Regions from separate parts of the Bradyrhizobium sp. WSM2254 genome, predicted to be linked through region 1. Evidence: riboswitches for the same ligand, from Rfam matches in the RefSeq annotation. Region 1 holds a riboswitch; the other holds the start of a gene.
What was found. A riboswitch is a leader RNA that binds a small molecule or an ion and turns the genes downstream of it on or off. The one in region 1 is predicted to bind ZMP and ZTP.
Positions count from the first base shown of each region.

Region 2: another riboswitch for ZMP and ZTP. It lies ahead of glyA (serine hydroxymethyltransferase); the one in region 1 lies ahead of purH (bifunctional phosphoribosylaminoimidazolecarboxamide formyltransferase/IMP cyclohydrolase).

Region 1 covers NZ_AXAB01000013.1:142,682-147,477, reverse strand. Annotated here, with positions in the region: gene A3M7_RS0110240 (heparinase II/III family protein) at 1-1,318, shown strand, start outside; ZMP/ZTP riboswitch at 1,378-1,460, shown strand; gene purH (bifunctional phosphoribosylaminoimidazolecarboxamide formyltransferase/IMP cyclohydrolase) at 1,486-3,078, shown strand; gene A3M7_RS0110230 (MFS transporter) at 3,234-4,622, opposite strand; gene ggt (gamma-glutamyltransferase) at 4,722-4,796, shown strand, end outside.
Region 2 covers NZ_AXAB01000023.1:135,211-140,006, reverse strand. Annotated here, with positions in the region: gene A3M7_RS0117790 (CHRD domain-containing protein) at 1-164, shown strand, start outside; gene A3M7_RS0117785 (cystathionine gamma-synthase family protein) at 261-1,544, opposite strand; gene glyA (serine hydroxymethyltransferase) at 1,725-2,999, opposite strand; ZMP/ZTP riboswitch at 3,034-3,119, opposite strand; gene A3M7_RS0117775 (cytochrome c) at 3,316-3,765, opposite strand; gene A3M7_RS0117770 (xanthine dehydrogenase family protein molybdopterin-binding subunit) at 3,890-4,796, opposite strand, start outside.

The sequences.
Region 1 (4,796 bases):
GTTGTCGCAGGCGCCCCTGGTGCTCAACGACACCGACAACAAATTCTACCGCCGCTATCTGCGCGCGCTGGCCCGCGAGATCCGCTTCCTGCGCTACACCATGGTGAACATCCCGGACGGGGTGCCGAAGCTCCAGGTGCTGATCGCGCTGTGCTACACGACGCTCTGCCTCGCCAACCAGGCGCGGCACATCCGCAGCGCCTCGAAAAAACTTTCGGACGAGTTGCAGCGGCAGATCCTGCCCGACGGCGGACACATCTCCCGCAATCCGGGCGCGCTGATCGAACTCCTGATCGACCTCTTGCCGCTGCGGCAGACCTTCGCCGCGCGCAACATCGCGCCGCCGCCGGCGCTGCTCAACGCGATCGACCGCATGATGCCGATGCTGCGCTTCTTCCGGCACGGCGACGGCAATTTCGCGCTGTTCAACGGCATGAGCGCGACGCCCTCGGACCTGCTCGCGACGCTGCTTGCCTATGACGACACCCACGGCGCGCCGATGTCGAACATGCCGCATACCGGCTTCCAGCGCCTCGATGCCGGCCAGACCACGCTGATCATCGACACCGGCCCGCCGCCGCCGGCCGGCGTCAGCCACGACGCCCATGCCGGCTGCCTGTCGTTCGAATTGTCCTCCGGCATCAGCCGCATCGTCACCAATTGCGGCATGCCGACCACGGGGCGCGACAATTGGCGGCCGTTCGCGCGCGGCACGGCGGCGCATTCGACGCTGACCTATCACGACACCTCCTCATGCCAGTTCGTGGAGATGTCGGCGATGAAGCGGCTGTTGCATGGTGCGCCTGTCACCAGCGGCCCCGTCGAGGTCGAGAGCTATCGCGAAATCGTGCAGAACGGCACGCTGCTCACGACGTCGCATGACGGCTATCTCGCCAAGTTCGGCGCGATCCATCGCCGCGTCCTGATGATCGCCAATGACGGGGCGCGCATCGACGGCGAGGACACGCTGTCGCCGCCGCAAGGCGGACGTTTCAAGGGCGCCGATGCCGATTTCGCGGTCCGCTTCCATCTGCATCCGGCGGTGAAGGCAAGCCGGCTGTCGGATGCCCGCGGCGTCATGCTGGTGCTGCCGAACCGCGACGTCTGGACCTTCGAGGCGCTCGACGACAAGGTCGATCTCGAGGACAGCGTATTCCTGGCCGGCAATGACGGCCCCCGCCGCACCGCGCAGATCGTGATCCGGCAGGATGCCCGCCAGGCGCCCTCGATCCGCTGGAGTTTTGTCCGCTCCACCGCTTCGCCCGCGGTCACCAATGCCCGCCGCAACGCCCGGCGCGAGCCGGAACTTCCGCTGTAGAAGCGCACGATTCGGCCCCATCTCATCGTTGTGAAAACGGCCGAAAGCTGCTATCGAGCGCTCGCTCGCGCGACTGGCGACCTTGGATGGAGCACCATCGGGAAGCGCGGGACTTAAGACGCCGCGCGCCTGGGCATAGACACTCCTTAAGACAGAGGATCTTGCTCATGACTGACCATCCCCGCCGCGTTACCCGCGCCCTGCTTTCCGTCTCCGACAAGACCGGCCTGATCGAATTCGCCAAGGCGCTTGCCGCCCATGACGTCGAACTGGTTTCGACCGGCGGCACCGCCAAGGCGATCGCCGCGGCCGGCCTCAAGGTGAAAGACGTCTCCGAGCTGACCGGCTTTCCTGAAATGATGGACGGCCGCGTCAAGACGCTGCATCCGAAGGTGCATGGCGGCCTGCTCGCGATCCGCGACAACAAGGAACATGCGGACGCGATGAAGGCGCACGGCATCGCGCCGATCGATCTCCTCGTCGTCAATCTGTATCCGTTCGAGGCAACCGTCGAGAAAGGCGCGGGCTTCGAGGATTGCATCGAGAACATCGACATCGGCGGCCCCGCGATGATCCGCGCCGCCGCCAAGAACCATGACGACGTCGCAGTGGTGGTCGAGGCCGAGGACTACAAGGCGGTGCTCGACGAGCTCGCCGCCAACAACGGTGCGACCACGCTGAAACTGCGCCGGCGGCTTGCTGCAAAGGCCTATGCGCGCACCGCGGCCTACGACGCTGCGATCTCGAACTGGTTCAACCGGCAGCTCGAGATCGACGCTCCCGATTTCCGCGCCTTCGGCGGCAGGCTGATCCAGTCGCTGCGCTATGGCGAGAACCCGCACCAGACCGCGGCGTTCTATGCGACCCCCGACAAGCGCCCGGGCGTCTCGACCGCGCGGCAGCTCCAGGGCAAGGAGCTCTCCTACAACAACATCAACGACACCGATGCGGCCTATGAGTGCATCGGCGAGTTCGACACCAAGCGCACCGCGGCCTGCGTCATCGTCAAGCACGCCAACCCCTGCGGCGTCGCTGAAGGCTCCGACCTCGTCAGCGCCTATCGCAAGGCGCTCGCCTGCGATTCCACCTCGGCGTTCGGCGGCATCATCGCGATGAACCGCGCGCTCGACGCCGACACCGCGCGCGAGATCACGAAGATCTTCACCGAGGTGATCATCGCGCCCGACGCCAGCGAGGAAGCCATCGCCATCATCGGCGCGCGCAAGAATTTGCGCCTGCTGCTCGCAGGCAGCCTGCCCGATCCGCGCGCGCCGGGCCTGACCGCGAAGACGGTCGCCGGCGGCCTCCTGGTGCAGAGCCGCGACAACGCCGTGGTCGACGACATGACGTTCAAGGTCGTGACCAAGCGTGCGCCTGATGAAGCCGAGATGCGCGACCTCAAGTTTGCGTTCCGCGTCGCCAAGCACGTCAAGTCCAACACCATCATCTACGCCAAGGATCTCGCCACCGTCGGCATCGGCGCGGGCCAGATGAGCCGGGTCGATTCAGCCCGCATCGCGGCGCGCAAGGCGCAGGATGCGGCGGCTGAGCTGAAGCTCGCCGAGCCGCTCACCAAGGGCTCGGTGGTGGCATCGGACGCGTTCTTCCCGTTCGCCGACGGCATGCTCGCCTGCATCGAAGCCGGCGCCACCGCCGTGGTGCAGCCCGGCGGCTCCATGCGCGACGACGAGGTGATCAAGGCCGCCGACGACAACGGCATCGCCATGGTGTTCACGGGCACGCGGCACTTCAGGCACTGAGCACCAAACTCTCCACGGGTCGTCCCGGCCTAGTGCGCAATTGCGCACGGGGGCCGGGACCCATAACCCCAGGGAGTAGTTTGGTCCGCGGTACTAGCCGCGTCGCGCCAACGATAGATCACGCGGTATGGGTCCCGGCCTTCGCCGGGACGACGTTACTTTTCCCGCACCCGCATCAACAGCCCCAGTCCCGCGACGAAGAACACCACCAGCACGGCCATGCCGGCCTTCTGGCTCGCCGTCGCCGCGGTGATGATGCCGATCAACAGCGGGCCGATGAAGGACGTCACTTTCCCGGTCAGCGCGAACAGGCCGAAATACTGCGCGATGCGATCCTTTGGTGCGAGGCGGATCAGGAGCGTGCGCGAGGCGGCCTGAAGTGGTCCGCCGGCAGCGCCGATTAGGCAGCCCAGCACGAGATAGGCGCGCTCCGCGGCGCTCGAGAACAGGGGCGCGCCCGGCTGGGGGGCTGCGACCTTGACGAACAGCACGCTGTCCTTGTCGACCAGAAGGATCGCCGCCACCGACAGCAGCAGGATCAGCAAGCTGCCGGCAATGACGCGCTTCGGCCCGAGTCGATCGTCGAGCTTGCCGCCAAGCCATGCGCCAAGGGCGCCGGCAATCGCGAGCATGATGCCGAAAGTGCCGATCTGGATCGTGTGCCAGCCGAAGGTGCCCGCGGCATAGATGCCGCCGAAGGCGAACAGCGACACCAGGCCGTCGGTGTAGATCATGTTGGCGAGCAGGAACGCTGCGAGCGATTTCTGCTGCGGCAAACTCCTGATCGATTGCTTCAGCTCCGACAGGCCTTCGCGCAGCGCCTCGCGCACCGGGCGCTTCGCCGGATAGTCCGGCGTGAACAGGAACATCGGCGTCACGAAGATGATGAACCACAACCCGGTCAGCGGTCCGGCGGCGCGATCTCCCTGATGACTGGCGGGATCAAGCCCGAACAGCGGCGTGAGACCGAGCAGCGTGCGTCCGGTCCCGGGATTCGCCGCGAGCAAGCCGAGCACGATGATCAGGCTGACGATGCCGCCGATGTAACCCGTGGCCCAGCCGGTGCCGGAGAGCCGGCCGATCCGCTCCGGCGGCACCAGGGTCGGCATCATAGCGTTGTTGAAGAGGGTGGCGAATTCCGCGCCGACGCTGGCGAGCGCGACCGCGGTGAGGAGGGGCGGAATGACCGAGGGATCGCCGGGCTTGCCGATCCACAGCGTGCAGGACGCCAGCACCAGCAGCGCGCCGAACCCCGCGATCCATGGCTTCCTGCGGCCCGAGGCATCTGCGATGGCCCCCAACACAGGCGACATCAGCGCGATGGCGAGGCCCGCAGCCGCCATCGCAAAGCCCCACAACGATTGGCCGGTGGCAGGATCTGGCGCAATGCTGGTGGCGAAATAAGGCGCGAACACGAAGGTCGTGATCAGCGTGAAATAAGGCTGCGCGGCCCAGTCGAAAAAGATCCAGCTGACGACGGCGGCGCGCGGCGGATAGGTCCGCTGGGCGCTGGCCATGCGCGCATCCGAGGCGATCGTCGTCATCACGCAGTCCTCATCACGAACAGTTTTGCCTGTCTTGGGGCAACCGTATAGCATTGCAGCGGTAGGTGTGAACCGTCCCGCGGACCCGGCGGAAATTTGATGATGTCGTCATTTTCGACACGGCGGACATTTTTGGCCTTCCTTGCCGCTCTGGCGCTTGGAGTGGCGTCTGCG
Region 2 (4,796 bases), on a different contig from region 1:
CCGGCGTCGCGGTCGCGATCCCGAATGCGGCGTCGAGCCCGGTCGAGGGCTCTGCAACCCTGACCGATGCGCAGGCCGCCGACCTGCTGGCCGGCAAGCTCTACGTCAACATTCATACCGCGGCCAATCCGGGCGGCGAGATCCGCGGTCAGGTGACGAAGTAAGCTTCAACGGCGGCTTCGTCGGCGAAGGCCGGGTGCTGGAGGGGGCGCCCGGCCTTTTCGATTCGAGAGAAGCATTTGAAATCAACAGCCGGGAGCTTAAGCCACACTCAGCGCCTGCGCGAGATCCGCGATCAAATCCGACGGATTCTCGATGCCGATCGACAGCCGGATCGTGGAATCGAGAACGCCGATTTTCTGGCGGATGTCGGCGGGAACGCCGGAATGAGTCATCGTCGCAGGCAGGCTGGCAAGCGACTCCGTGCCGCCAAGGCTCACCGCGAGCTTGAGGATTTGCAGCGCGTTGAGGAATTTGACCGCGGCTTCCTTGCCGCCGACGATGTCGAACGAGAACGTGGAGCCCGCCCCGAGGCACTGCCTTGCGAACACGCGTCCGGCCGGCGAGGCCTCCTCATGGTGACCGAGATAGTGGACTTTCGCCACCTTGTCGTGATCGCGCAGGTAGTCCGCCACGAGCCGCGCATTCGTATCGGCTTTTTCCATCCGCAGGCTCAGCGTCTCGAGCGAGCGGTTGATCATCCAGCAGGAGTGCGGATCGAGCTGGGTGCCGATGGCGCCGCGCAGCGCCTTGATGCCCTTCATGATCGCCTTCGAGCCGAGCGCGGCGCCCGCGATCAGGTCGGAGTGACCGCCGACATACTTCGTCAGCGAGTACAGCGAGAGGTCGGCGCCGTGCTCGATCGGCCGCTGAAACACCGGCCCGAGCAGCGTGTTGTCGCAGGCGATGATCGGCGTGTGTCCCTGGGCCTTTCCGATCGCATCGGCGATGCGGCGAATCATCGCGACGTCGACCAGGCCGTTGGTCGGGTTGGCCGGGGTCTCGATCAGGATCATCGAAACCCGGCCCTTGCGCATCGCCTCCTCCGAGGCCTGCTTGACCGCCGCCTCGTCGATGCCGTCGGCAAAGCCGACGGCGCCGATCGACAGGCGCGCAAGCGTGTTCGTCAGCAGGGTTTCCGTCCCGCCATAGAGCGGCTGGGAATGCAGGATGACGTCGCCGGGGCGGACGAAGGCGAGGATGGTGGTCGCGATGGCCGCCATGCCGGAGGAAAACAGCGCACAGCTCTCGGTGCGCTCATAGACCGCGAGCCTGTCCTCGACGATTTCGCTGTTGGGGTGATTGAAGCGCGAATAGACCAGGCCCGCGCCCATGCCTTCCGGCGGCTCGCGCCGGCCGGCGACGAAATCGAAGAAGTCCTGCCCGTCCTCGGCCGTCCTGAACACGAAGGTCGAGGTCAGGAACACCGGCGGCTTGATGGCGCCTTCCGACAGCTGCGGATCATAGCCATAGGTCAGCATCAGCGTTTCCGGATGCAGCATATGGTTGCCGATGTGGGTCTTCGACGGGAACGGTTTGACCATGGCCTGTCTCGCTGTTGACTAGGATCCGCGCCGCGCGTTGGAACTCCAAACATTGTGAGGCAATCGGGAGCGAGATGCGCCGGCATCCAGCAGGTCGAATCAACGCCGCGTCGGCTCGACCGAAGATAACCACTCTGACAACGATCCGTCAGGCCTTGGAAACAGAATTTGCTCCGTACACTACGCCTGGAACGACACTACGCCTGGAACGGGAAAAGCCCGGCACATCTCGACGCACTCTGACCTGAGGCGCGCGACGACCTCATCGTTTCCGTTGGCCTGCAGAGCCGCCGCAATGAACCCGCCGATACGACGCATTTCGGGTTCTCCCATGCCACGCGTGGTCGCCGCCGGTGTCCCAAGGCGAATACCACTCGGCCTGAGCGGCGGGCGCGGATCGTCCGGAATCACTTGCTTGTTTGTGGTGATGGCGATGGCATCAAGCACATCCTCGGCTGCCCGCCCGTCCAGTCCGACGGACGCGACCGTATCGACGACCATCATGTGATTGTCCGTCCCGTCCGTGACCAGCTTCATCCCGCGCTCCATCAGCGCGCCGGCAAGAACCTTCGCGTTGCGCAAAACCTGCCGCGCGTAGACCTGGAAATCCGAGGTCGCCGCCTTCTTGAGCGTGACGGCAATCCCGGCCACGACGTTCATGTGAGGTCCGCCCTGTAAACCGGGAAATACGGATGCATCGATCCGGCCGGCATTTTCTTTCCGGCATAGGATGATCCCGCCACGGGGGCCGCGCAGTGTCTTGTGGGATGTCGTCGTCATGACGTCGAAGCCGGCATCAAGCGGATTGCGCATGACATTCGCGGCAACCAAGCCGCCATAGTGGCTCACGTCAGCCATCGTGAGCGCGCCAACTTCGTCGGCAATACTCTTGAATGCCGCATAGTCCAGGTCGCGCGGATAGGAGCTGTAACCGCACAACACCATCTTCGGACGCGCTTTACGCGCAATCGCGCGCAATTCGTTGAAATCAATCGCGCCGCCGTTTGACGGGGCCGTCTTGTAGCGAACGAAGTTGAACAAACGCCCCATGTGGGACACCGGCGCGCCGTGGGTGAGATGACCGCCATGGGACAGGTCCATGGCGAGAATGGTGTCGCCGGGCTCCAACAGGCCGAGATAGACGGCCTGATTCATCGGTGATCCCGAAAGAGGCTGAACGTTGGCGTGCCCGGCACGAAAAAGCGCGCAGGCCCGCTCGCGTGCGAGGCTCTCGATTTCGTCCGTATACTGCTGGCCGCCGTAGTATCTGCGTCCCGGATATCCCTCGGAATATTTATTGGTGAAGACCGATCCGAGCAGTTCAAGCACCTCGGGGTAGGTGTAATTCTCGGACGGAATCAGTTCGACGCCGTCCTGTTGGCGGCGCTCTTCCCCCGCAAGGGCGGCGGCGATCTCTTGATCGTTGATGGACAGTTCGTTGCGAAACGACGGCATGCTCGGGCTCCTCAACACGCTGTTTTTCCAGCAGATTGGTTGCCCAGGCGATCGGCGTTGGAACCCCTCGCGCTTCACCGTGGTCGATTCCACGTTAGCTCGCCAGTCGCGCGATAGGACGAATGAGCACGGAGGCTCTTCGTAAAGTACAACCTAGCCGACCTGCGGACCTGCCGCAACTACCAGTTACCGCAGGCCGTGCTGGTTGAGGCAACGCTCGGAGCCGCATCAGCGAAGCGACATGCGGGGGCACCTTCCCCGGATATCGCTGCGCTCATCCGGTCTACGAGGTCGAGCGTGGAAAAAAGTGAGGTGGCTACTTCAACTTCAGGCGATACGTCTCGTGGCAGTCGGAGCAACGATCGTTGATTGCGGTATAGGCGGCCTTGAGGCTCGCGACGTCGGTGATCTTGCCCTTGACCTGCGCGATCGCCTTCTGCACCGGCGGGATCTTGGAGTCGAAATCGGCCTTGTTCTTCCAAACCTTCGGCGAGGCCCCATAGGTCGCGTTCACCACGTCCTGCTTTGGATTGACTTCGAAGGTCTTGGCGATCTTGGCGACGTCGGTCTCAAGGTTGGCGATCGCCTCGTCGACGGCCTTCTGGTCGTAGGGGATGTCGCCCTTGGTCATCTTCAGGATGACCGTATAGAGGCTCTTGGCCTGCGAGCGCATCAGATTGTCCTGTTGAACCGCGACCTCCTGCTGCGCCATCACGGCGCCCGCGCCCAATAGCAGGGTCGTCGCGACAATCATCGTCCGTTTCATTGTTGGTTTCTCCGACTCGCAGATGCCTTGGGATTGGACCCTCCACCCGCTTCACGGGAGTCGCGGTCCATCCATGGATAGAACCCCGCGCGGGGCGTTTATTCCCGCGCGGGAGGATTGTGGCTTACAGGCTGTGACGGCGACGGTGCTCGCTGATCGCGATCCACACCCGCTCCGGCGTTGCCGGCATGTCGATGTGGTCGATCTTGTACTCGCGCCAGAGCCCATCGACGATGGCGTTGACGACGGCCGGACAGGAACCGATCGCGCCGGCCTCGCCCGCCCCCTTCACGCCCATTGGATTGGTCTTGCAGGGGACGTTGGCGGTCTCGAACACGAAGTCCGGACCGTCCGCCGCCCGCGGCAGCGCGTAGTCCATGAAGGTCGCGGTGATCAGCTGGCCGTCGCCCGCGCCGTAGACCACCTGCTCCATCAAGGCCTGGCCGATGCCCTGCATGGCGCCGCCATGGACCTGCCCCGCCAGCAGCAGCGGGTTGAGCGTCTTGCCGAAATCGTCGACGATCACGTAGTTGACGATCTTGATGATGCCGGTCGCCGGATCGATCTCGACTTCCGCCACATGCGTGCCGTTGGGATAGGTGCCGTCGGCGCTGGCGAAGGTCGCGCTGCCGTTGAGCTTCGACGGATCGGCGCCGGGGCGCTTGGCGAGGTCGGCGAAGGAGATCGAGCGGTCGGTGCCGGCGATCCGGATCACGCCATCGGTGATCTCGAGGTCGCCCGCGCTCGCTTCCAGCGCCTGCGCTGCGAACTCCTTCAGCTTCTTGCCCAGATCGCCCGCAGCGCGCTCCACACAGACGCCGCCCGTGGGTATCGAGGCCGAACCGCCGGTGCCGAGACCCGTGGCGATCTCGTCGGTATCGCCCTGACGGACGTGGACGCGCTCCGGCGCCACGCCGAACTGCTCGGCGACGATCTGCGCATAGGCGGTCTGGTGGCCCTGCCCGCTCGACTGCGTGCCGATCAGGACGGTGACGTCGCCATTGGGATCGAGGCGGACGTTGGCCGTCTCC